2 regions of the Ensifer sp. M14 genome follow, and region 2 is predicted to be linked to the other one. Evidence: riboswitches for the same ligand, from Rfam matches in the RefSeq annotation. Region 2 holds a riboswitch; the other holds the start of a gene.
What was found. A riboswitch is a leader RNA that binds a small molecule or an ion and turns the genes downstream of it on or off. The one in region 2 is predicted to bind S-adenosylmethionine.

Region 1: it holds a riboswitch for S-adenosylmethionine, as region 2 does, so the genes downstream of both, metA (homoserine O-succinyltransferase) here and BLJAPNOD_RS00525 (O-succinylhomoserine sulfhydrylase) in region 2, are expected to answer to the same signal.

The regions. Positions count from the first base shown of each region.
Region 1 is NZ_QJNR01000004.1:821,487-835,863, forward strand. It holds gene BLJAPNOD_RS04020 (aldose epimerase family protein) at 1-492, opposite strand, end outside; gene BLJAPNOD_RS04025 (VWA domain-containing protein) at 580-1,764, opposite strand; gene metA (homoserine O-succinyltransferase) at 1,771-2,697, opposite strand; SAM riboswitch at 2,761-2,838, opposite strand; gene BLJAPNOD_RS04040 (NUDIX domain-containing protein) at 3,060-3,512, opposite strand; gene BLJAPNOD_RS04045 (MoxR family ATPase) at 3,509-4,348, opposite strand; gene BLJAPNOD_RS04050 (RidA family protein) at 4,469-4,849, opposite strand; gene leuD (3-isopropylmalate dehydratase small subunit) at 4,859-5,464, opposite strand; gene BLJAPNOD_RS04060 (glyoxalase/bleomycin resistance/extradiol dioxygenase family protein) at 5,681-6,112, opposite strand; gene BLJAPNOD_RS04065 (hypothetical protein) at 6,368-6,613, opposite strand; gene BLJAPNOD_RS04070 (CoA ester lyase) at 6,724-7,629, shown strand; gene BLJAPNOD_RS04075 (DUF1737 domain-containing protein) at 7,626-7,832, shown strand; gene BLJAPNOD_RS04080 (metallopeptidase family protein) at 7,920-8,354, opposite strand; gene BLJAPNOD_RS35855 (hypothetical protein) at 8,525-9,484, shown strand; gene BLJAPNOD_RS04085 (DNA polymerase Y family protein) at 9,435-10,952, shown strand; gene BLJAPNOD_RS04090 (error-prone DNA polymerase) at 10,949-14,305, shown strand.
Region 2 is NZ_QJNR01000004.1:89,653-104,029, forward strand. It holds gene BLJAPNOD_RS00500 (tellurite resistance TerB family protein) at 1-206, shown strand, start outside; gene BLJAPNOD_RS00505 (sterol desaturase family protein) at 304-1,116, shown strand; gene BLJAPNOD_RS00510 (transporter substrate-binding domain-containing protein) at 1,172-2,005, opposite strand; tRNA gene BLJAPNOD_RS00515 (tRNA-Gly) at 2,176-2,250, opposite strand; gene BLJAPNOD_RS00520 (2'-deoxycytidine 5'-triphosphate deaminase) at 2,331-3,428, opposite strand; SAM riboswitch at 3,503-3,581, shown strand; gene BLJAPNOD_RS00525 (O-succinylhomoserine sulfhydrylase) at 3,626-4,810, shown strand; gene BLJAPNOD_RS00530 (CDP-alcohol phosphatidyltransferase family protein) at 4,851-5,465, opposite strand; gene apaG (Co2+/Mg2+ efflux protein ApaG) at 5,577-5,969, shown strand; gene BLJAPNOD_RS00540 (Hsp33 family molecular chaperone) at 5,977-6,966, opposite strand; gene argF (ornithine carbamoyltransferase) at 7,208-8,125, opposite strand; gene BLJAPNOD_RS00550 (aspartate aminotransferase family protein) at 8,255-9,454, opposite strand; gene BLJAPNOD_RS00555 (GcrA family cell cycle regulator) at 9,875-10,399, shown strand; gene phoB (phosphate regulon transcriptional regulator PhoB) at 10,461-11,144, opposite strand; gene phoU (phosphate signaling complex protein PhoU) at 11,342-12,055, opposite strand; gene pstB (phosphate ABC transporter ATP-binding protein PstB) at 12,109-12,924, opposite strand; gene pstA (phosphate ABC transporter permease PstA) at 12,938-14,260, opposite strand; gene pstC (phosphate ABC transporter permease subunit PstC) at 14,257-14,377, opposite strand, start outside.

The DNA of each region.
Region 1 (14,377 bases), 730 kb from region 2:
CTCCGTCTCGTAGACAACGCTGAGCACGCCGCCGGGCTTCAACTGGTAGGTACAGCGGATCCGGCAGTTGCCTGGATAGCCGGCGCGTCCATCCGGGTCGGTGATCGTCAATGTGACGCTGTCCCGCGTCCGCTCCACGATCGTCCAGTTGCGTTTGCCGATGTTGTCGCTGCCGCCGTGCAGGTGCGTCACGCCCTTTTCGTTGCATTCGAGCTGGTAGGCTTGGCCATCGAGCGTGAAGCGCCCGTCGCCGATGCGGTTGGCGCAGCGGCCGGGTGTCGCGCCAAAATAGGGGGAATGAGCGACATAGCTTTCGAGATCGGTAAAGCCGAGCACCAGCGGCGGCTCGTGACCCTCCAGCCGCAGGTCCTGGATCACGCTTCCCCAGGTGAGGATATGGGCGGTCAGGCCGCCGCCGGAAAGCACGACGCGGTGAACCGGCTCACCCGATGGCAGGTGTCCGAAGATATCCGTGTCTGCATGCTTGTCCATCGCCTGGTTCTCCCCGTCCTCGCGGCAAGCAACCTGCGTCATTTCCTGGGGATCGGCAACCGGAAATCGAGATTTTCTGCGGTAGATTCAGCGTGATAGTTGTTTTGTCGCGTCCTGCAGTCCGGCAAGCGTCAAAGGGAACATCCGGCCGCCGAAGAGGCCCCCGATCATGCCGATCGACTGGGTATAGCCCCAGTGCTGCTCGGCAACAGGATTGAGCCAGATGGATCGGGGGAAGTGGGTGGCGATACGCGAGAGCCAGAGCCCGCCGGCCTCATCGTTCCAATGCTCGACCGAGCCGCCGGGGTGGCTGATCTCATAAGGGCTCATCGAGGCATCGCCGACGAAGATCGCACGGTAGTCGCTGCCGAAGGTGCGCAGCAGCTCCGACGTGCGGGTGATATCGGCGCGACGGCGGCGATTGTCCTTCCACAGGCCCTCGTAGACGCAATTGTGGAAGTAGAAGTGCTCCATGTGGCGGAATTCGCCGCGTGCGGCCGAAAACAGCTCCTCGACGATGCGGATATGGTCGTCCATCGAGCCGCCGACGTCGAAGAACATCAGGAGCTTGACGGCGTTGCGCCGCTCCGGTCGCGTTACAACATCGAGATAGCCGTGCTCGGCGGTGGCGCGGATCGTGCCGGAAAGGTCGAGTTCGTCGGCAGCCCCCTGGCGCACCCAGCGCCTGAGCCGTTTGAGCGCCACCTTGATGTTGCGCGTGCCGAGCTCGACCGTGTCGTCGTAATCCTTGAACTCGCGCCGGTCCCAGACCTTGACGGCGCGGCGATGCCGTGAGCCGTCCTGGCCGATACGCACCCCCTCAGGATTGTAACCATAGGCGCCGAAGGGGGAGGTGCCGGCGGTGCCGATCCATTTGGAGCCGCCCTGGTGACGCCCATCCTGCTCGCGGAGCCGCTGGCGCAAGGTCTCCATCAGGGTCTCGAAACCGCCAAGGCTTTCGACCAGGCGTTTCTCTTCTTCCGTCAGGTATTTCTCGGCCAGCTTGCGCAGCCATTCCTCGGGGATCGCCGCCTGTTCGAACTCATCAGGCGGATTGATCGTCTCAAGGCCGGAAAAGCAATGCCGGAACACGCCGTCGAAGCGGTCGATATGGCGTTCGTCCTTCACCAGCGCTGTGCGCGCGAGAAAATAGAACGCCTCGATATCGAAGGTGGCGATGCCCGCCTCCAGGCCCTCGATCAGGGACAGGAATTCCCGCAGCGTCACCGGGATTTTCGCAGCCTTCAGTTCGAGGAAGAAGGGGATGAACATTTAGCCTCAGTCTTTCTCCGTGCCGATCATGTCCATGTCGTAGGGCGTCGTCTGGTACATCTCGTTGATCCAGTTGCCGAAGAAGAGATGCGCGTGGCTGCGCCAGCGGTTCTGCGGCGGTAGGGTCGAATCGTTGTGCGGGAAGTAGTCGTGCGGCATCTTGATCGGCACGCCGGCATCCACGTCCCGGAAATACTCGTCCGACAGCGAGGTGGAATCATACTCCACGTGATTGAACATGTAGAGGCGCTTGCCCTTTTTCTCGTGCACGAGGCAGACGCCCATCTCCTTCGATTCCATCAGGATCTCGAGGTCGGCCACCCCGTTGATGTCGGCGCGGCGCACTTCGGTCCAGCGCGACACCGGCACGGCGAAATCGTCGGAAAAGCCGTTGAGATAGACGGAGGAGGGCTGCAGGTTCTGGTGGCGGTAGACGCCGAAGGCTTTCTCCTTCAGCAGGTATTTCGGCACGCCGTGGAAATGATAGATCGCCGCCATCGCCCCCCAGCAGACGTTCAGCGTCGAATGCACGTTGGTCGTCGTCCAGTCGAGGATGCGCTTCAGTTCATCCCAATAGGTGACATCCTCATATTCCAGCGTTTCGACGGGCGCGCCGGTGATGATGAAGCCGTCGAACTTGCGGTCCTTCACCTCTTCCCAGGTCTCGTAGAAGGCGAGCAGATGTTCCTCGGAGGTGTTTTTCGCCCGGTGCGCGCCGATGCGGATCAACGACAGCTCGACCTGCAGCGGCGATGCGCCGATGAGGCGCGCCATCTGGATCTCGGTCTTGACCTTGTTCGGCATGAGGTTGAGGAGCCCGATCTGGAGCGGGCGGATATCCTGACGGATCGCCACGGTCTCGGTCATCACCCGCACGCCCTCGGTTGCGAGGGTTTCGAAGGCGGGCAGCGTATCGGGTATCTTGATAGGCATGGGGCTTCCACTCGATCGATACAAAAAAACCGGCGGCGATTGATCGCGACCGGTCCTCGGAAAATCCACGTTTCCTCGGCCCTTTAGCGATTTGTTTAACGTGGCTGCAAGCCGGCCGGCCAAATCACCACGGTTCATTTGATAGCGCGGCATGGGCGCGGGGGTCAATGAAAAACGAACCGCCGGCTAAAAGGCGCCCCTCATCCGGCTGCCGCCACCTTCTCCACGCAAGCGGGGAGAAGGGCCAGCGCCGCGAGGGCATGCCTCCCTCGCCAGCCCACAGGAACTCACCGCCACTGCCAGCCGAAATCCATTGGCGATCAAGTGGTCCGCGTCCCCTCTCCCCGCTTGCGGGGAGAGGGTTAGGGTGAGGGGCTAATGCCTTGGGCTTGCAGCAGCCCCAGACTATCCGCCATGCCATATCCGAGACGGCACGAAGCTTCGTCGAGTGCCAGCCAGAAGAAGCGAAAGCGGATCGGCGAGCCGCCGCCGTCCGGCGTCATCTCGAGGTTGAACCAGGTTTTTCTTTGTTCGCCGGCTAACGGCGCATGGAAGTAATGCCGGCGATGGCAGATCTGCCGTCCGTCTTTCGTGAAGTGGTAATCCTGTGTCGCAAGCGGCAACAATGTCGCCGGCGGCGCCAATCCGGTCTCTTCGACAAACTCCCTGAGGGCGGCTGCTTCGGGGCTTTCGCCCGGTTCCATCGTGCCGCCGGGAACCTGCAGGTCGATTTCAGGAAAGTCCGGCTCATCGAAGACGAGCAGCTGCTCCCGCCAGGTGGCGTAGATCAGCACCTTGTGGGCGTCAGGCTTCATTGGTCGCGGCGTGCCATGAAGGCCAGGCGTTCGAAGAGGTGGACGTCCTGTTCGTTCTTCAAGAGAGCACCATGCAGCTTCGGCAGCATGGTTTTCGGGTCGGCGCGCAGGTCGGCCGGGTCGATCTCGTCAGAAACGAGCAGGCGGATCCAGTCGAGCGCTTCGGAGGTCGACGGCTTCTTCTTCAGCCCCGGCACCTGGCGGATATCGTAGAAGGCGGCAAGCGCTGCCGAAAGCAGCGTTTTGCGGATACCGGGATAGTGCACCTCGACGATGCGAGCGAGCGTGTCGGCGTCGGGGAAGCGGATATAGTGGAAGAAGCAGCGGCGCAGGAAGGCGTCCGGCAGCTCCTTCTCGTTGTTGGAAGTGATGACGACGATCGGCCGCTTTCGGGCCTTGATCGTCTCGTTGGTCTCGTAGACGTGGAACTCCATGCGGTCGAGTTCCTGCAGCAGGTCGTTCGGAAACTCGATGTCGGCCTTGTCGATCTCGTCGATCAGGAGCACCACCCGCTTGCCGGCCTCGAAGGCCTGCCAGAGCTTGCCCTTGCGGATGTAGTTCGCAACGTCGTTGACGCGCTCGTCGCCGAGCTGGCTGTCGCGCAGGCGCGAGACGGCATCGTATTCGTAGAGACCCTGTTGCGCCTTGGTCGTCGACTTGACGCTCCATTCGATGAGCTCGAGCCCGAGAGCTGCGGCGATCTGGCGGGCAAGTTCGGTCTTGCCGGTGCCGGGCTCGCCCTTGACGAGCAATGGCCGTTCCAGCCGGATCGCGGCATTGACGGCGATCATCAGATCCTTGTCGGCGATATAGTCGGCGGTGCCTTCGAATTGCATGGGCTTCTTCCGGTCGTGGCGATGCGCAAAACGGTCCTGCGGGTGAGGTCCGTCGTCATGCCTCTGAGTAGCGCATAAGCGGGTGAGGTGCCAATGCCGCCGACTGCCGCCCGCCAGAGGTCAACCGCGGAAGGCGGTGACCTCGATCTCGATCAGCATTTCCGGGCGGATGAGGTCGCACACGACCATGGTGGCGGCCGGGCGGATGTCGCCGAACATCTCGCTGAAGATCGGAAACACCCGATCGGCGAAGCTGGCATCGGTGACGTAGTAGTGATTGCGCACCACATCTGAAAGCGAGAAGCCCGCCTCCTTCAGCGCGCCCTCGATCGTCTTCAGGCAATTGCGTGCCTGATCTTCCACTGTTTCCGGCATGGTCATGGTGGCGTAGTCGTAGCCGGTGGTGCCGGAGACGAAGCACCAGTCGCCCTTGGCGACGGCACGCGAATAGCCTGCCGTCTTCTCGAAGGGCGAACCGGAGGAGATGAGCTTGCGCGTCATCCCTTCAGCTCACGCCCAGGGGCGCGAGGCGGCGGTCGACTTTTCGAAGCTGTCGATGGCCGTTGCCTTCTCCAGCGTCAGGCCGATGTCGTCGAGGCCGTTCAAGAGGCAGTGGCGCTTGAAGGCATCGATCTCGAACTTGACAGTGCCGCCGTCCGGGCCGGTGATTTCCTGGGATTCCAGGTCGATCGACAGGATGGCGTTGGAGCCGCGCGAGGCGTCGTCCATCAGCTTGTCCAGGTTCTCCTGGCTGACGACGATCGGCAGTATGCCGTTCTTGAAACAGTTGTTGTAGAAGATGTCGGCAAACGAGGTCGAGATCACGGAGCGGATGCCGAAGTCGAGAAGCGCCCACGGCGCGTGCTCGCGCGAGGAGCCGCAGCCGAAGTTGTCGCCGGCGACCAGGATCTTGGCGTTCTGGTAAGCGGGCTTGTTGAGCACGAAATCCGGGTTGACCGAGCCGTCCTCGTTGTAGCGCGCTTCGGCGAAAAGACCTGTGCCGAGACCGGTGCGCTTGATCGTCTTCAGGTAATCCTTCGGAATGATCATGTCCGTGTCGACGTTGACGACGGGGAGGGGAGCGGCGACGCCGGTGAGCTTGACGAACTTTTCCATAACTTCAGGCCTTCGATTTCAGCGAAATGTTGCGTAAGCGTTTAGATCAGTTTTGCGCCGAAATGAAGGAAAATCTATCTCGAAGATGCTTGCCGGGCAGGTGGAATCGCCTGCTCGGCAAGTGTTGTCATGGATGTTTTGTCAGTTGAGGCTCGTTGGTCGAGGGGTTTGCCGGTTGATGCCGGCGTCAGCCCGCCTTGACCGAGCCCGCTCGACCTAGCCTGCCTTGGCCGGGGCGTTCAATGCCCAGAGCACGCCGAAGGGGTCGCGCAGCTGTCCGTAGCGGTCGCCCCAGAACATCAGCTCAATCGGCATGACCACTTCGGCGCCGGCGGCAACCGCTTTGCTCCACCACGCGTCGATGTCGTCGACCGGCAGCATCAGGCTGAAGGCCTGGGGTTTCTCCAGGGCATGGCCGTATTCCGGATAGGCGTCGCTCAGCATCAGCGAACTGCCGTTGATGTGGAGATGGATGTGCATCGTCCGGCCCTGATCGTCGACCGGCTGCCGATAGGCTTCCTTGGCGCCGAAGGCGTGCTTGTAGAACTCCGCTGCCTTGGCGGCGCCGTCGACCTGGAGATAGGGCACCAGCCCGTTGAGCGCCTGCGGCAACTGGTTTGCGTCTGTTTTCTGCGTCGTGCTGTCCATGTCATGCTCCTGTTCTAGGGAATGATAGAGTGGCCACGACCTTTGCGGGCCTGACACAAGGACGAAGGCAGATGGGGTTTGCCGACAGGGTGGTCGCAAAAAAAATGCGCGGGGTTGGGTTGCAGCGCTGGGCACGCTTCAGCGGAACCAGGACGAGCGAACAGGCCTCCCGTCAAGAGATTTGTAAAAACAAGGAGATAGAGCGCTTCCACTGTTTCGCCTCAACGAAACCGGAAACGCCCTGGAGGTCGATGACTAGAGATCGATGATCGTGCCGCGACCGTCGTTCCAGATGCGCATTTCGCGCGGGGCGGGTCCGGAGGCCGGGCGGGCCGTTGCGCGTGCGGACTTCAGGTTCAGCCGGGCGGCAATGGCACTGCCGATCGCGACAACGGCAGCGATGCCGGCGAGCGCAAGTGCCAGCGATGCGGTGAACACGAAGGCTGCCAGCGTGATGGCGATGGCGAGGGCCGTAAAGAGAACAGAACGTATGCTTTGCATGATCGTCACCTTTCTGGTCCCGATGTGGGTGTTGGCCCCGCTGCTTGCAAGAGGGGTGCGGCCGTTCGCCTCGCCTTGCGGAAAAAATCAAAGGCGGGCACAACTGCCGCATGACAAAATCGATCGAACATCACCCCGTTCGCCTGCGTCGTTCGGTGCTTTGCGTGCCGGCCGACAATGCCCGTGCACTGATGAAAGTTTCGCAACTGGCGGCCGATGCCGCGATCTTCGACCTTGAGGATGCGGTGGCGCCCGAGCGCAAGGTGGAGGCGCGTGAGGGACTTGTGCGCTACCTCAGCGAAAGCCGGCCGGATTGCGAGATCGTCATCCGCATCAACGCGCTCGGATCGGGCTTCGGCCAGGAGGATCTGGCGGCGGCTCTTCAGGCAAAGCCTGACGCGATCCTGTTGCCCAAGGTCGAAAGCCCGGGCGATATCCAGATCGTCGCCGACTGGCTTTCCGACAACGACGCGCCGGAGGGCTTGCGCCTCTGGGCGATGATCGAGACGCCGCGCGGTGTCGTTAATGCCCCCGCGATCGCCGAAACCGGCCGCACCTTCGGCGGCAGGCTCGATTGTTTCGTCGTCGGCCTCAACGACCTGCGCAAGGAGACGGGCGTTCCAGACCGTCCCGGTCGGCCTTACCTCATTCCGTGGCTGATGCAGATCCTGCTCGCCGCCCGCGGCAACGGCCTTGATGTCATCGATGCGGTGTTCAACGATTTCCGCGATGCCGATGGTTTCGACGAGGAGTGCCGGCAGGGGCGCGACATGGGCTATGACGGCAAGATGCTGATCCACCCCTTGCAGATCGGTCCGGCCAACGAGCGCTTCGGCGTCGAGCAGGCCGCCGTCGACGAGGCGCGCGCCATCATCGCCGCCTTCGCGCTGCCGGAGAACGCCGACAGGGGCGTCATCAATCTTCATGGCCGAATGATCGAGCGGCTGCATCTCGACCAGGCCCTGAAGCTCGCCGCCAAGGCGGACACGATTGAAAAACGAAAGGTAAGATTTTGAAACTGTACCGCTTCCTCACCGGCCCCGACGATGCGTCCTTCTGCCATAAGGTGACCGCGGCGCTGAACCAGGGCTGGTCCCTGCACGGCTCGCCGACCTACGCCTTCAATGCGGATACGCAGTACATGCAATGTGGGCAGGCCGTATTCAAGGAAGTCGAAGGCAAGGATTATAATCCCGACATCAAGCTGTCGGAGCAGTAAAAAGCAGGAACGCTCCTCCCTTCCGGCCGGAGCGTTTCTTTGTCTTCCGATTGTTCTTCAGGGCTCTGCCTCAGAGCGGATTGGGGCTTAGTTGCCCACGTGCTCGACGCTAGCCTCGATCCGCTCCATGTCGTCGTCGGAGAGGCCGAAATGGTGGCCGATTTCGTGGATCAGCACATGGGTGATGATATCACCAAGCGTTTCCTCGTTCTCCGCCCAGTAGTCGATGATCGGGCGGCGATAAAGCGTGATCCGGTTTGGAAACTCGCCCGTTTCCATGGTGAAGCGTTCGGTAATCCCGCGGCCCTCGAACAGGCCGAGCAGGTCGAACGGCGTTTCCAGCGCCATGTCCTCGAAAACGTCGTCGGTTGGAAAGTCGGCAACCTCGATGATGAGGTCGGTCGTCAGCTGGCGGAACTCCTGCGGCAGGTGGCCGTAGGCTTCCACTGCAAGCTGTTCGAATGTGGTGAGCGTCGGTGCGTGGCGTTCCCGCCAATCATCGGTCTGGTCAATGCGGGCCATAGGCACTCCTTGTTGCCCTCCATATAGCGATTTTGGCTTTGTTTTTCGAGTGTTGAATTCCTGATGCAAAGGCCAAGGAATAAATTCTTAAATTTGGCTGTTGACTCATCCTGACAGCTCTGGAATCTATAAGAACATAACAGGAACAACTTAAATGGGAGTTGACCGTCATGGCCGAGAACGCCGTGCAGCGGGAGACCGTTCTTTCGCTTCGCGAAACCATAGCCCAGATCGAAAATCGCAGGCTTGCGGGCGTCGTGAAGACAGTCAAGGCGGCCGATCCAGCAGGCTTCCGGCGCAGGCAAGAGGGCACCCAGTCCTCCGGCCGCAAGGTCCTGCCGCTTGGCATTCCCGAACTCGACGCTATCCTTGAGGGCGGGCTGCCGCTTGAAGGCATGACTGAGATCCGCAATTCCGAGACGCGCGATGCCGGGGCTGCTGCCGGATTTGCAACCGCGCTTGTCGCCCTCTGTCAGCAGGCGCGCCAGCAGAAGGGCGATGCGGCGGCGCCGGTGCTGTGGATCAGTCAGTCGCTGGCCTCGACCGAGGCCGGCCTGCCCTATGGTCTCGGTCTGAAGGCGTATGGGCTCGACATTCGAAGCCTGATTCTCAGCCTGCCGCGCACGGTGAAGGACGCGCTCTGGATTGCCGAGACGGCGCTTTCCGTTTCGGCCTTCTGCGCCGTCATTCTCGAAATTCGCGGCAATCCGGCATCGCTGGCCTTGAGCGAAAGCCGGCGGCTGCATGTTCGCGCCCGTGCCGGTCGCATTCCTTTGCTTCTTCTGCGTCAATCCGGCCACGAGGAGGCGAGCAGCGCCTTCTTCCGGCTTCATATCGAACCGGCGCCCGCCCGCGAGCGCCCCCTTCCTGACGGTTCGATGCTTTGCGGCAGCATCGGCCATCCCGTCTTTCACGTCATTGCCGAAAAGAGCAGGTCTCCTGCTCCCGTCGGCCTCTTCCTGGAGTGGAACCCCCATGACCGCCGCTTTTACCCCGTCGAGCCCCTACCAGCCGCTGCTGCGGCAGACCCACAACCAGCGCATTCTGTCGCTGGACTTTCCGCATCTTCCGGCCGACCGGGTGGCGCGGAGCCGCTGGGGCACCTCCTGGCTTTCCCGCGGGCGTCCTGAACATCCGCCTGTCGTCTTTGCCGATAGGGCCAGGAATGCCATGCGCCTCGTGGCACTCGATGGTCTTGCCGAAAAAACAGGATTCCAGCTGGGCCAGGGCGTTGCCGAGGCCCGGGCCATGTGCCCCGAGGTCGATGTGCTGCCCGCCGACCGCGCGGCGGACCGCGCTCTTCTGGAAGGGCTCGCGGACTGGTGCAGTCGCTATACGCCGCTGGTGGCGCTCGATGGCGAAACCGGCCTTTATCTCGACATCACCGGCTGCGCCCATCTCCTCGGCGGCGAGAAATCGCTTCTCGACGACCTGCTCGCCCGGCTCTTTCATTTGGGTATCGAGGCGCGTGCGGCGATCTCGTCTTCAGCCGGGCTCTCTTGGGCCGTGGCGCGCTTTGGCGCGCAAGGCGTGATCGCTCCGGAGGAGGCAGCGCGCCTGCTTGCGCCGCTGCCGATGGCTGCCCTCAGGCTTCCGGCCGACATGATCGAAACGCTTGGCCGGGTCGGCCTCAAGCAGGTCGGCGACATCATCGAGGCGCCACGGGCGCCGCTTGCCCGCCGCTTCGGGTCCATGCTGCTCCTGCGCCTCGATCAGGCCATGGGGCTGGAGGACGAGCCGCTTTCGCCGCGGCTTCCCGTCGCCAGCCTCTCGGCCGAGCGGCGGCTTTCAGAGCCGGTCCAGGGCGAGGCCGATATTCTCGGCCTGACGCAGGAACTGGCGGCAAGGCTGAAACCGGAGCTGGAAAAGCGCGGTGAAGGCGGGCGGTTGTTCGAGCTCTTGCTCTTTCGCGTCGATGGCCGGGTCTTTCGCATTGCGGCCGGAACCTCTTCGCCGCTGATTGATCCGGACCGCATTGCCGGCCTGTTCCGCGAGCGGCTGCAGGCGGTGCATGACGATCTCGATGCCGGTTTCGGCTTCGAGATCCTGCGGCTGTCGGTTCCCAAAAGCGAAAAATACGAGGTGATGCAGGAGGATTTTTCCGGCACGCCGGATCGGCAGCGACCGCTTGCCGCCTTTGCCGACAGGGTCATGGCGCGGCTGGGGGCGGAAAGCCTGTTTCTGCCCGTGCTGTCTGAGAGCCATGTGCCGGAGCGTGCCGCCGTTTTTCAGCCGCTTGCGGATGTGGGAATGCTGAAGACGGCAGAGGAGGGCGCTTGCTCAGTTCCGGCCGCGCTTCTGGCGGCCTCCGTTCGGCCGCAGCGGCTGTTTCAAAGTCCGGAACCGGTGGAAGCCGTGGCCGAGGTGCCGGAGGGGCCGCCCAGAAGCTTTCGCTGGCGGCGCAGCCTTCACCGTATCGCGCGCGCCGAAGGCCCGGAACGGATCGCGGCCGAATGGTGGGTCGATGGCGAAAAGGCAGCCGAGCGGGATTATTTCCGGGTGGAGGATGAGAGAGGCCGGCGCTTCTGGCTGTTTCGAGAAGGCCATTATGGCGGACCGACGCAGCCGCGCTGGTTCATGCATGGGGTCTTCGCATGACGACGCCCTATTTCGAGATCGGCGCCTGGTCGAATTTCTCCTTCCTCGAGGGAGCCTCTCATCCGGGCGAAATGATCGTTGCCGCCAGCCGCCTTGGCATTTCCGGTCTCGGGGTCGCCGATCGTAACACGGTGGCGGGCGTGGTGCGCGCCCATGCGCAGGCGAAGGTGGAGGGATATGCCTTCCAGCCCGGCGCCCGGCTTTCTTTTGCCGAGGATATCCCGGATGTGCTCGCCTATCCGCGCAACCGCCGCGGCTGGGGCAACCTCTGCCGCATGCTGAGTGCTGGGAACTTGCGCGCGACAAAGGGCACCTGCACGCTCCATGAGGCCGATCTTGTCGAATGGGGCGAGGATATCCTCCTTGCCGTCCTGCCCGATCCGGTGATCGGTGCGCCGGAGGCCAACAATCTCACGGCGTTTCTCAAGCGGCTGAAACCGCATTTTGCCGACCGGCTCTATCTGGCGCTGGTCCCACGCTATGACGGTTTCGACCAGCTTGTCTTTGCCGGACTGGCCACCATCGCCCGCAACGCGGGCACGCGGCTGATCGCCACCAACAGCCCGCTGTTTCACGAGCCGGCGCGCCGGCCGCTTGCCGATATCGTCACCGCCATCCGCGAGCATGTGACGGTGGCGCAGGCCGGGTTTCGGCTTCAGGCGAACGCCGAACGGCATCTGAAACCGCCGGCGGAAATGGCGCGGATCTTTCGTGACTATCCGGAGGCGATCACCAATACCGGGCATTTTTTCCGCCGGTTGAATTTCACTTTGGCGCAACTCGAATACCAATATCCCGACGAGAGTTTTGCCGGCGAGACGACGACGCAGACCCTCAGGCGGCTGACGATGGAGGGCGCCCATGTGCGCTATCCCGGAGGCATTCCCGAGAAGGTCTCGACCCAGATCGAATACGAGCTCGATCTGATCGCCAGCAAGCGCTACGAGCCCTATTTCCTGACCGTGCGCAACATCATGGAATATGCGCGAAGCGTCGACATTCTCTGCCAGGGGCGCGGATCGGCGGCGAATTCGACGGTCTGTTACTGTCTTGCTATCACCGAGGTCGATCCGCTTTCGACGACCCTGCTCTTCGACCGCTTCCTGTCGACCGAGCGGGACGAGCCGCCGGATATCGACGTCGATTTCGAGCATGAGAAGCGGGAAGAGGTCATCCAGCATATCTACCGGACTTACGGCAAGGAACATGCGGGGCTGACCGCGGCCGTCATCAGCTACCGGGCGCGCTCAGCCGGCCGCGAAACGGCAAAGGCCTTCGGCTTTTCCGAGGACGTGCAGTCGGCGCTTGCCGGTTCGGTCTGGGGTTGGTCGGCCGCCGACCTGTCGGAGCGGGAGGCCAAGGCTGCCGGCCTCGACACCAAGGATCCGACGACGGTGCGGGTGCTCGACTATGCCACCGAACTGATGAGCTTTCCTCGCCATCTCTCCCAGCATGTCGGCGGCTTCGTCATCACCCGCGATCGGCTCGACGAGGTGGTGCCGATCATGAACACGGCGATGCCCGACCGCTACATGATCGAGTGGGACAAGGACGACCTCGATACGCTCAAAATCCTGAAGATCGACGTGCTGGCGCTCGGCATGCTGACCTGCATTGCCCGGGCCTTCAAGCTGATGGAGCGGCATTACGGTGTCAGGAAAGACCTGCATACGCTGTTCAAGGATCACCAGGAGGCGGTCTACGACATGATCTGCCGGGCCGACACGATCGGCGTCTTCCAGATCGAAAGCCGTGCGCAGATGAGCATGCTGCCGCGGCTTCGGCCCCGCATCTTCTATGATCTCGTCATCGAAGTGGCGATCGTGCGGCCCGGACCGATCCAGGGCAATATGGTGCACCCCTATCTGAAGCGTCGAGAGCAGCGCAATCGCAACATTCCGATCGAGTATCCGAGCAAGGAGCTGGAAGCGGTTCTGGAGCGGACCTTGGGCGTGCCTTTGTTCCAGGAGCAGGCGATGCAGATCGCCATTACCGCGGCAAATTTCACGCCGGGGCAGGCCGATCAGCTCAGGCGGGCTATGGCGACCTTCAAGCGCACCGGCACCATTCATACCTTCGAGCAAAGGATGGTCGAGGGCATGGTCGCCAACGGCTACGACAGGGATTTCGCCGTACGTTGTTTCAAACAGATCGAAGGCTTTGGAGAATATGGCTTCCCGGAAAGCCATGCCGCGTCCTTCGCGCTGCTCGTCTATGTCTCTTGCTGGCTGAAGACCTATTATCCCGATGTCTTCTGCGCGGCGCTTCTGAACTCGCAGCCGATGGGTTTCTACGCTCCCGCGCAATTGGTGCGGGACGCGCGCGAACATGGCGTGCGGGTCCTGCCGGTCGACATCAATCATTCGGATTGGGATGCGGACCTTGAGCAGGGCCTTCTCGACAGCAAGGCAATCGAGCCGCGGCACCGAGAAATGGAGGATGTGATCCTGACGAAAAAGGCCATCCGCCTCGGCTTCAACCAGGTCAAGGGGCTTAGGGAGAAGGAGATCGTGGACAAGCTCGTCGCCCATCGCGGTCCCGGCTATACCTCGGTTCGCGATCTCTGGCTGCGTTCCGGGCTGCCGCGGTCGGTGCTGGAGAAGCTTGCCGATGCGGATGCGTTCCGCTCGATTGGGCTCGACCGCCGCAACGCGCTTTGGGCGGTGAAGGCGCTGGACGAAAAGAGCGCTGCCGAGCGGCTGCCACTGTTCGAGCAGGCGACGCAGGACGAATTCCAGCTGGAGCCGGCGGTGTCGCTGCCGGTGATGCTGGAGGGCGAGCAGGTCATCAACGACTACCGCTATCTTTCCTTCTCGCTGAAGGCGCATCCGGTTTCCTTCCTGCGGACGGAGCTTTCGGCGCAGGGGCTGGTGGAAAGCCGCGCGCTCGCCACGGCGCCCGTCGGCCGCAGAGTGACGGTCGCCGGGCTGGTGCTCGTTCGCCAGCGTCCGGGCTCGGCCAAGGGCGTGATCTTCATGACGATCGAGGACGAGACCGGCGTCGCCAACGCCATCGTCTGGCCGAAGGTCTTCGATCAGTATCGCCCGGTGATCATGGGGGCACGTCTCGTCAAGATCCGCGGCCGGCTCCAGCGCGAAAGCGAAGTCATCCATGTGGTGGCGGAGTACATCGAGGACATGACCCCGATGCTCGGGCTTTTGCGCAAGGAGGAGCGCCGCTTCGGTGCAAACGATCGCGCCGACGAGGTGCTGCGACCGACAGCGGACGCGCGCGACAAGAAGGTGCTGAAGGAGTTGCGCCTGGCGGCAGCACGCCGCGCCGCCGGCGCAGATCAGCAGGCCGTTGCGACCGAGGTTGCCGACGTCATGCCGAAGGGGCGTAATTTCCACTGACACAGGGGTATGGGTTCGGTTCGAACCATGCACGCAACCGGCAGCGGCTCTTGCGTGAAACTGCGCGTAGGA
Region 2 (14,377 bases):
ACATCGTGCTTGAGATCGTGCGCGAGGCGCTGCCCGAGCGGCTTCACGAAACGGCCTATGCGCTCGCGGTCGAGATCGCGGCCGCCGACCAGCGCATCCGCAACGAGGAAATCCGCCTGCTTCAGTTGCTGCGCGACCGATTCGGCCTCGACAAGCTCACCTGCGCGGCGATCGAACGGGGCGCGCTCGCCCGCTTTCGCAAGTAACGGCGGCTCGATCCGCCGCTTCACGTCAACGTGTCTTGGCGCGTCGCTGGCGGCGCATGTTATCGCTGTGCGCAAGAACCATAGCGAGGCGAAACGGATGCAGCTTTTCGGCGTGACAGAGCCGCTGTGGCGCCTTGCGGCCTTTCTCTCGGTCTTTGCCGCGATGTCCGTGCTCGAACTTCTGCACCCCCGGCTGGAGCGGCCGGAGCTGCAAAAGGCGCTGAAGGCGCGCCGATGGTTTACCAACCTTTCCATTCTGGTGCTGTCTTCGCTGTCTCTGCGCCTAATCTTCCCGGCCGCGGCCACGGGAGCGGCCCTCTGGGCTGGGGCGCGCGGATACGGCCTGCTGCCGGCACTCGGCACTCCCCCGCTCATCGCCGGCGTCATCGCCTTCGTCGTGCTCGACTTTGCGATCTGGCTGGAACACGTCGCCTTTCACAAGGTGCCGCTCTTCTGGCGAATGCACCGGGTCCATCATGCCGATCCCGGCGTCGATCTGACCACGGCGTTGCGGTTTCATCCGCTCGAGATCGTCGTCTCGATGGCCTGGAAGATCGCGATCATCGTCGCGCTCGGCGCGCCCGCTGTCGCAGTGTTGCTGTTCGAGGTCGTGCTCAACGCCGCTGCCATGTTCAACCATGCCAATCTGCGGCTGCCGCCGCGCCTTGACCGGGCTCTGCGGCCGCTGATCGTCACGCCGGACATGCACCGCATCCACCACTCCACAGAACGCTTGGAGACGGATTCGAACTACGGCTTCAACCTGTCGATCTGGGATCGGCTGTTTTCGACCTATACGGCTCGGCCGCGGCGCGGCGACGATGCGATCGAAACGGGGCTGACCGCCTACGGACGCAGCGAGCCGACCAGGCTTCTGTGGTCGTTGCTCCTGCCGTTCCGGCGCAGTTGATCAAAGCAGCTCGCGCAAAAATGTGCCGCGGCCTTGCGGCGACGAAAGGCAAGCGTCAGTAGATCCCGTTCGGGAAATAGCGCAGGTAGATCTCGTCCAGCCGTCCGCTGCGCGACAGTGCCAGCAAGGCATGATCGATCGCCTGCGTCAAAGCCGGCTCGGACTTGCGGTTCATGATCGTCAGCCCTTCGCCCAGAAAGCGCTGCGAGAAATAGGCGCCGTCGACAAGCCCGCAGCACCCGGCAGCAGCACCGCCCGACACCCAGAAGGAAAGCTGCATGCCGTCGGAAAAGGCAGCCGCCACCTCGCCTTTCTGCAGGGCTGTCAGCATGGCATTACGATCCGGAAAGACCTTGGCTTCAAGCTTGGGGAAGAAAGCCCTGAACATCACCTCATGGGTGGTGCCGGAAACGACGCCGACCACTTTGCCCTTCAGACCCGTGGGATCCGAGAGAGCACCCGCCGCCTTGGTGTTGACGGCGAAGCGCGCGGGGAGCCGCATGAAGGGGCGCGAAAAGCCGAAGCGCTGGCGCAGCTCCGGGCTGACGGCGATACCTGCTGCGACCGCCTCGCCCTGGCCTTCTTCCAGCGCCGGCAAGAGTTCGGCATAGGTGACCGCCTGGATCTGGCATTTGGCTTCGATATCGAGTTCGCGGCAGATCTCGCGCACGAGGTCAACATGGAAGCCCGAAAGCCTGCCCGATTGGTCGATGAAATTGAACGGCGGAAAATCGACCGTCGTCAGGAACCTGAGCCGCGCAAGGCCGGTCAGATCCGGCTTGGCAATGCGCTCACGCGCGTCGAACAGATTGGGCAGATCCTTGGGCTGGGCGGCGAGCGGGGCGGCTATCAGATAGACGCAGAGAGCCAGCAGTCGGTGAATTTTCATGGGCAAGGGCCAGCGCGTCTCTTCGGGATGCCATGCGACCTAGCAAGGCCGCGGATGATTCATGGGTGACGCGAGATTAGCCGGATGGAACCGGGCTGGCTACTGGCTTCGGCGCCCTGCTGTTCGGACCACCGGTTCAATGCCTGGCTGACTGACATCGAAAAGGAAAGTGGAGCGGGTGATCGGGATCGAACCGACGACATCAAGCTTGGGAAGCTGGCGTTCTACCACTGAACTACACCCGCAGCGTTTCGGAAACTTCCTCAACCGCATGCATCTGTCAAGGACCGTTGCGCCGCGTTGCCGCGCAACGGCACTTTTTCTGTTACTCCGCGTGGAAATGTTTGGAGAGCTTGAGGCCCTGCGCCTGGTAGTTGGAGCCGAGGCCGAGGCCGTACAGTCCGTCCGGACGCTCGAGCATATGCTCATAGACCAGGCGGCCGACGATCTGGCCATGTTCCAGGATGAAGGGCACCTCGTGACTGCGCACTTCCAGTACCGCACGGCTGCCGGTGCCGCCGGCAGAAGCATGGCCGAAGCCCGGATCGAAGAAGCCGGCATAGTGCACACGGAATTCGCCGACCAACGGATCGAACGGCGTCATCTCGGCAGCGTAGAGCGGCGGAACGTGCACCGCCTCGCGCGATACCAGAATGTAGAATTCATCGGGGTCGAGGATCAGCTCGTCACGGCCGCGGCTGTAGAGCGGCTCCCAGAAGTCGAACACGGCGTGCTGCGCCTTCTTGTCGACATCGACGACCGCCGTGTGATGCTTGCCACGGTAGCCGATCAGTCCGTCCGGGCCGGTGCCCTTGAGGTCGATCGACAGCGCAATGCCGCCGCCGCTGACATTGGGTTTCTCGCTTGCAACCAGCACATCACTTTCATGCAGCGCCAGCAGTTCCTGTTCGGAGAGCAGCGCCTGGCCGGTGCGGAAGCGGATCTGCGACAGGCGCGAGCCGCGCCTGACGACGATCGGGAAGGTGCGCGGGCTGATTTCGAGGTAGAGCGGCCCGCGATACCCAGCCGGGATCTTGTCGAACTCCTGGGCGCGATCGGTGATGACGCGGGTGAAGATGTCGAGACGACCGGTCGAGCTCTTCGGGTTCGCCGACGCCGACATGTTTTCCGGCAGATCGAGGCTTTCCATCAGCGGCACGATATAGACGCAGCCGGTCTCCAGCACCGCACCTTCGGAGAGATCGACGACATGCAGCTTCAGCCGGTCAAGCTTGTCGGCAACGAGGTGCGACGGGCCCGGCATGAAGCTCGCGCGGACGCGAAACGCCTTGGCGCCGAGACGCAGATCGAGGCTCGCCGGCTGGATCTGATCGGCATCCAGCGCCTTCTCGCTTTTCAAGCGTCCGGCTTCAAACAGCGCGGCAATCGCGCGGTCGGCCAAAATCCCAGTCTCGCGGCCCATTTCGATCCTCTTTTCAGTTGCGAGACAAAACCAAACTCCAGGAATTGACGCAAGCGCACCCAAGCAGTATTGGAGCTTTATCCCGTGGTGATTTGGCCGGTCGGCTTGCAGCCACGTTAAACAAGTAGCTAAAAAGGCCGGGTATCAAACCGGCCCTTCACGCGGCCGGTTTTTTTGTTTTTGAAGGTGATCGTCACATGAGCAAAAACTGGCGCCCGGCAACCCAACTCGTCCACGGCGGAACGACCCGCTCCCAGCACGGCGAGACGTCCGAGGCGATATTCCTCACCCAGGGCTTCGTCTATGACACATCGGAAGCGGCGGAAGCGCGCTTCAAGGGCGAGACCGAAGGCTTCATCTACGCCCGCTACGGCAGCCCGACCAACGACATGTTCGAAAAGCGCATGTGCATGCTGGAAGGTGCGGAAGATGCGCGCGCCACCGCATCGGGCATGGCCGCCGTCACTGCTGCCATTCTCTGCCAGCTGAAAGCCGGTGACCATATCGTTGCCGCCCGTGCGCTCTTCGGTTCCTGCCGCTGGGTGGTCGAGACGCTGGCGCCGAAATACGGTATCGAATGCACGCTGGTCGACGGCCGCGATCTCGCCAACTGGGAAAAGGCAATCCAGAAGAACACCAAGGTCTTCTTCCTGGAAAGCCCGACCAACCCGACGCTCGAAGTGATCGACATTGCCGGCGTCGCCAAGCTTGCCAACCAGATCGGCGCCAAGGTCGTGGTCGACAACGTCTTCGCCACGCCGCTGTTCCAGAAGCCGCTCGAACTCGGCGCCCATATCGTCGTCTACTCGGCCACCAAGCATATCGATGGCCAGGGCCGGTGCCTGGGCGGCGTGGTTCTGTCCGACAAGGACTGGATCAACGAGCACCTGCACGATTACTTCCGCCACACCGGTCCGGCGATGTCGCCGTTCAATGCCTGGACCTTGCTGAAGGGCATCGAGACCCTGCCGCTGCGCGTCAAGCAGCAGACCGAAAACGCGCGCCTCGTCGCCGACTTCCTGGCCGAGCAGCCGCAGATCGCCAAGGTGATCTATCCCGGCCGCGCGGACCACCCACAGGCTGACATCATCGCCAAGCAGATGACCGGCGGCTCGACCCTCGTCGCCTTTGAACTGAAGGGCGGCAAGGATGCGGCCTTCGCGCTGCAGAACGCGCTGCAGATTGCCCGCATCTCCAACAATCTTGGCGACAGCAAGAGCCTGATCACCCATCCGGCAACGACGACGCACAAGAACCTGACGGACGAGGCCCGCGACGAACTCGGCATTTCCGCCGGCACCGTGCGTTTCTCCGCCGGCATCGAAGACAGCGACGACATCGTCGAGGATTTCGCCCGCGCACTGAAGAGCGTCAAGGCCTGACATCGACGAACAAGATGGCCGCCCGGACAGCGGGCGGCCGCTACTGCCGGTCGCGAAACCTCATGCGTGCAAGCACGATGCGCGACAGCGCGGTGTAGAGGCAGACGACGGCAAACAACGTCGCTATGACTGGAAACCACGCCGGGAACAGGCAGAAGGCCAGGAAGACGGCGATCGTCTCCGTCGCCTCGGCGAGCCCGGTGGTGAAGTAGAGCGACTTTTCCCCCCGCACATCCGTCGTCATCGATCGCTTCTCGGCCATGATGGCATAGGCGAGAAAACTCGACCCGTTGACGTAGAACGAGAAGAGCAGAAACCCGCCGGCGAGCCCATTGGCCTGCGGGTCGGCGAGGATGAAGCCAAGCGGGATGGCGCCGTAGAAGACGAAGTCGAGCACGATGTCGAGGAAGCCGCCGAAATCGGTCTTGCACGTCGCCCGCGCCACCGCGCCGTCGAGACCATCGCAAAGCCGGCTGACGATGATGAAGATGGCGCCTGCAAGATAGAATTGCCCGACTATCAACGTCGCGGCAACGAGACCGAGCGCCAGGCCGGTGATCGTGACAGCATTGGCACTGATACCCCCGCGGGCGAGCGCGGCGCCCACGCGATCCAGCATCGGATCCAGATGTTTTCTCACCGCGCCATCAAGCATCAGCGCGGCCTGCCCGCCGTGTTGCAGGCAATGCATGCAATCCTGCCGTTATTCTTGACGAAACCATCTTGCTGTAGAATACCCTGAAAGACTTGAAACAAGGTGTTGCCCATGTATCGCGCGCTCACTCGCGACATAGAAGTTACGGTGGAGCCGTACTATCTGGAAGAGCAATCTGATCCGGATGACAGCCGCTATGTCTGGGGCTACCGCATCGTCATCTCCAACCACTCCGCCGAGACGGTCCGGCTGATGACGCGCTACTGGCACATCACCGACGAGAACGGCCAGGTGGACGAAGTCAGCGGACCTGGCGTCATCGGCGAGCAGCCGTTGCTCAACCCCGGCGACACCTACGAATATTCCTCCGGATGCCCGCTGGATACGCCCTCAGGCGTCATGTTCGGCCACTACAGCATGGAATCGGAAGGCGGAGAGCACTTCAACGTGGCCATCCCCGCCTTCTCGCTCGATTCACCAGGGCTGGTGCGAACCCTGAACTGAGACCATTCTACTGCTGACGGACTTCGCTTGCCTCGAAGCGATAGGTGGTCGAGCAGAACTCGCACGTCACCTTGATCAAGCCGTCCTCGATCGTGCTCTCGATATCGTCGGCATGCAGTCCGGTCAGTACCGAACGGATCTTTTCCCGCGAGCAGCTGCAGCGATCGTAGACCGCCTGCGGCTGGTAGACGCGAACGCCGCGTTCGTGGAACAGCCGATAGAGCAGGCGCTCCGTGCCGACCATCGGGTCGGTCAGTTCGTCGGCATCGATCGTCTCGACCATGACCTTGGCTTCGGCCCAGAGATCGTCCTCGTCGAAGAGATCCTCGTTGTCGTCGCCGTCACCGCCAGAAAGGTCCGGCTGGCGCATGCGCTCCGGTGCATTCGGCAGGAACTGCGCGACCATGCCGCCGGCACGCCAGCGATGGCGCGGCTTGCCGTTCTCGTCGCGGTCGAGCAATTCGGCAACGCCGAGGCGCACCTTGGTCGGGATCTGCTCCGACTGGCGGAAGTAGACGCCGGCGATTTCCTCAAGAGTGGCGCCATCAAGCGCAACGATGCCCTGATAGCGCTGGGTATGGGCGCCCTGATCGATGGTGAAGGCGAGAACACCCTTGCCGAGCAGTTCGTGCGACTGCGTGCGTCCGTCCTTCAAGGCCTCGGCAAGCGCTTCCTCGTTGAAGCGGGCATAGGCGCGCACCTTGTCGGGCGTAGCAAAATCGGCGACCACCAGATCCACAGGACCGTCGCTCTTCGTCTGAACGATAAGCTTGCCGTCGAACTTCAGCGACGTGCCGAGCAACACCGTCAGCACAACGGTTTCGGCGACGAGCCTGGCGACCGGAAGCGGATAGTTGTGGCGCTCCAGGATCGCATCGAGCATCGGGCCGAGCTGAACCGCCCGGCCACGCACATCGAGGCCCTCCACCTGGAAGGGCACGACGTGATCGTCGCCGGCAAAATCGAATTCGCCAAGTCCGGGTGCCATCTCAGTCATCTGCTGCTCCTTGCGTAACCCGAGAAGGCCGCGCAAAGGACATGAACATCCTCCGGCGCAGCCTGCCCGTTATCCTATTTGATCCCGCCATAAACGGATTTGTCCAGCAGGCACGTGCCGTTTTCCGGCTCCTCATGCGCTGCCTGTCGTCAGGGTAGGTCCGATGTTTCCACCTCGGAACGTCCCACATGCGGCCTAAATCGGGTCGCATGCGGGAAAATTCAAGAGGCGAATGCGCCGATCAGACGAGCCCCATGCACCACGCGATGATCGACTTCTGCGCATGCAGCCTGTTTTCCGCCTCGTCGAACACCACCGACTGCGGACCGTCGATGACCTCGTCGGTCACTTCCTCGCCGCGGTGCGCCGGCAGGCAGTGCATGAACAGGGCATCAGGCGACGCCTGCTTCATCAGTGCCTCGTTGACCTGGAAGGGTTGGAAAACGTTGTGGCCGCGAGCGCGATGCTCCTGGTTCATGGAAATCCAGGTGTCGGTAACAACGCAGTGGGCGCCGGCAACGGCCTGCTCGGCCTCATGGCACAGCAGGATCTCGCCGCCGTTGTTGCGCGCCCAGTTGAGGATCTTGTCATGCGGCTCGGAGCCGAGCGGCACAGCCATGTTCATGCGGTAGCCAAAGCGGGCCGAACCCTCGATCAGCGAGTGAAGCACATTGTTGCCGTCGCCGGTCCAGGCGATGGTCTTGCCCTTTACCGGGCCGCGATGCTCCTCGAAGGTCATGATGTCTGCCATGATCTGGCAGGGATGGGTGTCGTCGGTGAGACCGTTGATGACAGGCACGGTCGCGTGCTCGGCAAGCTCGAGAAGCCGGCGGTGATCGGTGGTGCGGATCATGATCGCATCGACATAGCGCGACAGCACCTTGGCGGTGTCGCCGATGGTTTCAGCGCGTCCGAGCTGCATCTCGGTGCCCGAGAGAAACAGGGTTTCGCCGCCGAGCTGGCGCATGCCGACGTCGAAGGAAACGCGGGTGCGCGTCGACGGCTTTTCGAAGATCATCGCCAGCATCTTGCCGGCGAGCGGCTTTTTGGCGGTTCCAGCCTTGGTCGCCGTCTTTCGCACGCGTGCGTCGTCGATGATCGTCCTGAGATCGGCTGCCGTCATGGCCGAAAGATCGATGAAATGTCTTGTGCCTGCCATCGTACTCAATTCCTGTCCTCAGAATGGCCCTTGAAGCGCGACCGGTGTCGAAGAGTAAAAAACGCTTCGACACCTCGGGTTCACGCATGGACCCTTAGGAAAATCGCTGCCGATCTCCGGGTTCAAACATTAGGCTGCGGCAGTGCCGCTCGCGCTTCTCACGGCTTCGGCGGCGCGCTCGATGCGTGCCAGGCCTTCGCGCGCTTCTTCGGCCGTCACCGTCAGCGGTGGCAGCAGGCGCAGCACGTTCTCGCCGGCCGGAACCGCCAGCAGCTTCTCGGCACGGATTGCCTTCAGGAGATCCGCCGAAGGCCCCTTCACCTTGATGCCGAGCATCAGGCCGTCGCCGCGGATATCCTCGATCACATCAGGGAACCTGTCCTGCAGCGAGGCGAGACCCTGGCGGAAGACCAGGGAGACGTCGCGCACGTGTTCCAGGAAGCCGTCGGCCAGGATGACGTCGAGAACGGCGTTGCCGACCGCCATGGCAAGCGGATTGCCGCCATAGGTCGAACCGTGCGTGCCGGCAACCATACCGGCCGCCGCCTCTTCGGTCGCCAGGCAGGCGCCAAGCGGGAAGCCGCCGCCGATGCCCTTGGCGACCGCCATGATATCCGGACGGATGCCCGCCCACTCATAGGCGAAAAGCTTGCCGGTGCGGCCAACGCCGGACTGAACCTCGTCGAGGATCAACAGCAGGCCGAACTCGTCGCAAAGCGCGCGCAGTTCCTGCATGAATTCCTTGGTGACCGGGCGGATGCCACCCTCGCCCTGGATCGGCTCTATCAGGATCGCCGCAGTCTCGTCGGTGATCGCATCCTTGACGGCTGCAATATCGCCGAAGGGAACCTGATAGAAACCGGGAGCCTTCGGACCAAAACCTTCGATGTACTTCTGCTGACCGCCGGCGGCGATCGTCGCGATCGTACGTCCGTGGAAGGCGCCCTCGAAGGTGATGACGTGGAATTTCTCCGGATTGCCCTTGGCATAGTGGTAGCGGCGGGCAGTCTTGATCGCGCATTCGAGCGCCTCGGCGCCAGAATTGGTGAAGAACACACGATCGGCGAAAGTCACTGCCGTCAGCCGGCGCCCCAGGCTCTCCTGGCCGGGAACCTCGTAGAGGTTCGACAGATGCCAGACCTTCTCGGCCTGCGCCTTCAGTGCCTCGACCAGATGCGGGTGCGCATGGCCAAGCGAGTTGACGGCGACGCCGGCGGCGAAGTCGAGATAGCGCGTGCCGTCTTCGGCGATCAGCCAGACGCCCTCTCCTCGCTCGAAACGCAACGGCGCACGCATGTAGGTGTCGTAAAGCGGCGTGGTTGCAGTCATGGCGAGCCTCTCCTTCATTGCTATCGGCATCGATACGCGCCCTGTTAAGCGCGGTAAAAAATTAAAAATGCCGCCTTGCGGCGGCGCAGGCACTATTCCTATTTCGCAGCGCAATGTCAACAAAACCAAGCCTTGCAGTGCGGTCGGACGGCCGCGTTCCATGCGACGAAAAAATCACGCGGCGGGGCTTGCAAAAATGCAACGCCCACCGAGCAAGTTGGGGAAAACTAGGAAATCGATTCGGCCTGATTCCGCGGACTCTTGCCACGGAGTCCGGCGGTCAGTAGGTTAACGTTCAATTACTAGACGCATGCGGCGGAACTAGTCACCAAAAGTGTTATCGCGTTGCAGCTCCGGAGTCTGTCCGGAGCGTGGTGAGGGATTCTGTCATCGCCAACGCTGAGAACGGAGAGTGCAGAAATGAACTGGACTGACGAGCGGGTGGAAAAACTGAAGAAGCTTTGGTCCGAGGGCCTGAGCGCGAGCCAGATCGCGGCGCAGCTCGGCGGCGTCAGCCGCAATGCGGTCATCGGCAAGGTTCACCGGCTGAGCCTGCCCGGCAGAGCCAAGGCTGGCGGCACCACCGCGGCGACCCGGCCGAAGCAGCGCCCGGCGACCTCGGCGCCGCGCGCTCCGAACTACGCCGCGCGTGTCGCAACCCGCACGGTCACCCGTTCGGCCGGCGCCACCGTCCTCAAGGAAGAGGTCGAAGTCGATCTCGTTGCCGAACAGGACTTCAGCATTCGGACGGATGTTGTCGTGCCGATGTCGCGCCGCCTGGAGCTGACGCAGCTGACCGAACGCACCTGCAAGTGGCCGATCGGCGACCCGCTGAAGGAAGAGTTCCACTTCTGCGGCAACGACTCTCCGGAAGCCTCGCCCTATTGCAGCTTCCATGCACGGCTTGCCTACCAGCCGTCCGCCGAGCGCCGCCGCGCTCGCTAAAGATTTGAAACAGCACATGAAAAAGGGGCCGCGCGGCCCCTTTTTTTGTTGGATGGTTGGCTCAGCTTTCGAGCGAGTAGCCGGCACCGCGAACGGTGCGGATGACGTCCGGCATGCTGGAGAAGTTCAGCGCCTTGCGCAGGCGACCAACATGCACGTCGACCGTGCGCTCGTCGACATAGATGTCATGCCCCCAGACGCCGTCCAAAAGCTGTGACCGCGAGAAGACCCGGCCCGGCGACGACATCAGGAACTCGAGCAGGCGAAACTCCGTCGGGCCGAGGCGAACCTCGCGTGTGCGGCGGTGCACGCGGTGGGTTTCGCGGTCAAGTTCGATATCGCCGCACCGCAGCAGCGTAGACAGAACTTCAGGCTTGGCACGGCGCAGCATCGCCTTGACGCGGGCCATCAGTTCGGGCGTGGAGAACGGCTTGACGACATAGTCGTCGGCACCGGTGGCAAGACCACGAACCCGCTCGCTTTCTTCGCCCCGCGCCGTCAACATGATGATCGGCAGACGCTCGGTTTCCGGGCGCTGGCGCAGGCGACGGCAAAGCTCGATGCCGGAAACACCCGGCAGCATCCAGTCGAGGATCAGGAGATCCGGCAGGCGCTCCTGCAGGCGGATCTCGGCTTCGTCCCCGCGCAGGATCGTATCGACATCGAAACCCTCGGCTTCGAGGTTATATCGCAAAAGGACGCTCAGCGCCTCCTCGTCTTCGACAACGGCGATTTTCGGCAACATCAGGTAACGTCTCCTTACCCAGAGCATCCCGTGTTCGATGGAACAGCCAGAGATGCTCGAACATATAGCATCTGGAGCATTCCGGGCGTTTTCAAAGACACGCTTGAAAACGCAGGGCTGCAGACGCAACAAAGCAGGGCCGCAACCAGAGCTGCGACCGAATGAGGTTCATTAGCAGGCACTCGAACGTATCCGGCTTAGTCCTTTACGGCGCCCAGCGTCGACGTATTGTCGTCCTTCGGACGCTCGCCTTCCGGCTGTGCGCCCGTCGCCATGTAATAGATCGTCTCGGCGATGTTGGTGGCGTGGTCGCCGATGCGCTCGATGTTCTTGGCACAGAACAGAAGATGCGTGCAGGGCGTGATGTTGCGCGGATCTTCCATCATGTAGGTCAAGAGCTCGCGGAACAGCGAGGTGTAGATCGCATCGATCTCCTCGTCGCGCTCGCGGATGCTGTTGGCCTTCTCCGGCGAGCGGGAGGCGTAGACGTCGAGAACTTCCTTGAGCTGCACGAGGGCAAGCTCGGCCAGGTGTTCAAGACCGCGTGCCAGCTTGCGCGGGATGCCGGAGCCGGCAACGGCGATGACGCGCTTGGCGTTGTTCTTGCCGAGGTCGCCGACGCGCTCCAGATCGGAGGCGATGCGGACCGATCCCATGATCTCGCGCAGGTCGGCAGCCACCGGCTGACGCTTGGCAATGGTGATGATCGCCTTTTCGCCGATCTGGCGCTCGGCCTCATCGAGGATGGTGTCGTCGGAGATCACCTTCTGCGCCAATGCGAGGTCGGAATTGACCAGCGCGCGGACGGATTCGCCCACCATCTGCTCGGCAATGCCGCCCATCTCGGAGATGCGGCGTGTCAGGTATTTCAGTTCTTCGTCATAGGCGGACATTATGTGCATGGACATAATCTGTGATCCTTGCGGGCGCGTTCAGGAAACGGGGTGAAGAGGAGCTTCGGCGATCAACCGAAGCGACCCATGATGTAGTCCTGGGTGCGCTGGTCATCCGGATTGGTGAACATCTTGTCGGTATCATTCTCCTCGACGAGATTGCCGAGGTGGAACATGGCGGTGCGCTGCGAAACGCGCGCCGCCTGCTGCATCGAGTGCGTGACGATGACGATCGTGAAGTTGGTGCGCAGTTCGTGGATCAGTTCCTCGACCTTGGCCGTCGCGATCGGGTCGAGCGCCGAACAGGGCTCGTCCATCAGGATGACTTCCGGGCTGACGGCAACGGCGCGCGCGATGCACAGACGCTGCTGCTGGCCGCCCGAAAGGCCGGTGCCCGGCTCCTGCAGGCGGTCCTTCACCTCGTTCCACAAACCGGCCTTCTGCAGGCTGGTCTCGACGACGTCGTCGAACTCGGACTTGGTGCGGGCAAGCCCATGAATGCGCGGGCCGTAGGCGACGTTGTCGTAGATCGACTTCGGGAACGGGTTCGGCTTCTGGAACACCATGCCGACGCGGGCACGCAGTTCCACGACGTCGATCGTCGGATCGTAGATGTCGTCTTCATCCAGCGTGATCTTGCCGGTGACGCGGCAGTTCTCGATGGTGTCGTTCATGCGGTTCAGTGTGCGCAGAAAGGTCGACTTGCCGCAGCCCGACGGGCCGATCAGCGCCGTCACCGTGTTTTCGCGGATGTTGAGATTGACGTCGAAAAGCGCGCGCTTCTCGCCGTAATAGACCGACACATCCTTGCCGATCATCTTGTAGGGCACGGTGTTCATTTTCTGATCCAAGGCTTTCTCGACTGCTGCTTCTGACATGATGTTCATAGTAATTACCTCACTACCAACGGCGCTCAAAGCGACGTCGCAACAGAATGGCGCCAAGGTTCATGACGACGAGGAAGATGAGAAGAATGATGATCGCGCCGGATGTGCGCTCGACGAAGGCGCGTTCCGCCTCGTTGGCCCACATGTAGATCTGTACCGGCAGCGCTGTCGACGGCTCCATCGGCGAGCCGGGATAGTCGACGACGAAGGCGACCATGCCGATAAGAAGGAGCGGCGCGGTTTCGCCAAGTGCATGGGCGAGGCCGATGATCGTGCCGGTCAGAATGCCCGGCATCGCCAGCGGCAGGACGTGGTGGAAGATGGTCTGCATCTTCGACGCACCGAGACCAAGTGCTGCCGAGCGGATCGACGGCGGCACCGCCTTCAGCGCCGCACGGGTGGCGATGATGATGGTCGGCAAGGTCATCAGCGTCAGCACCAGGCCGCCGACGAGCGCCGCCGAGCGCGGCATGCCGGCAAAGTTGATGAACACTGCCAGACCCAGGAGACCGTAGACGATCGACGGGACGGCGGCGAGATTGTTGATGTTCACCTCGATGAGATCGGTCAGCCGGTTCTTCGGTGCGAACTCTTCGAGATAGATCGAGGCGGCAACGCCGATCGGCAGTGCCAGCACCAGCACGATCAGCATCATGAACAGCGAGCCGAGAGCGGCAACGCCCACACCTGCCGCTTCCGGACGGCTCGAAGCGCCGAAGGTGAAGATGCCGGTGTTGAAGCTCTTCTTCAGAACGCCGGCGCTCGCCATCTCGTTCATCCAGGTGACCTGCTGGTCCTTGACCTTGCGCTTGCTCTGGTCGACCGCCAGATCGATCTGACCCTTGAAGGCGGAGTCGACATTGGCCTCTGCGAGCAACGTCACCGATACGGTCTTGCCAATGACCGAGGGGTCGGCGACGACGATGTCGCGCAACAGCGTGCGGGAGCTCGCAGACACCATGTCGGTCGCCTGCTTGACCAGCGGACGCTTGGTTGCGTCGATGCCGAGCTGCTTGATCAGCGCATCACGCACCAAGAGCGGATAGTTGGCGGTCATCAGCACCTTGCCGTCGGTTGCGCGCTCACCCTTGGGGTCGATGACCTTCTCGGTGAATTCGATCGGCAGCGTGATCGTCGTCTGCTGGAACGCGGTATAGCCGTTTGAAAACACAGTCCACAGCAGCAGGGCGAGGAAGAACAGGCCGAGGCTGATGGCGCTGATGCCATAGGCACGGAACCGACGCTCTGCCGCATAGCGGCGCTTGATGCCGATATCGCGCTTGGCGGATGCGGGACGGGTGGAGATCCGGACGGCCGGGGAAGCGATGTCGGTCATTCGTACTGTTCCCGATATTTGCGCACGATGTAGAGCGCATAAATGTTGAGGCCGAGCGTGATGACGAAGAGCGTGATGCCGAGCGCAAACGCGACCAGCGTCTGCGGCGAGGTGAAC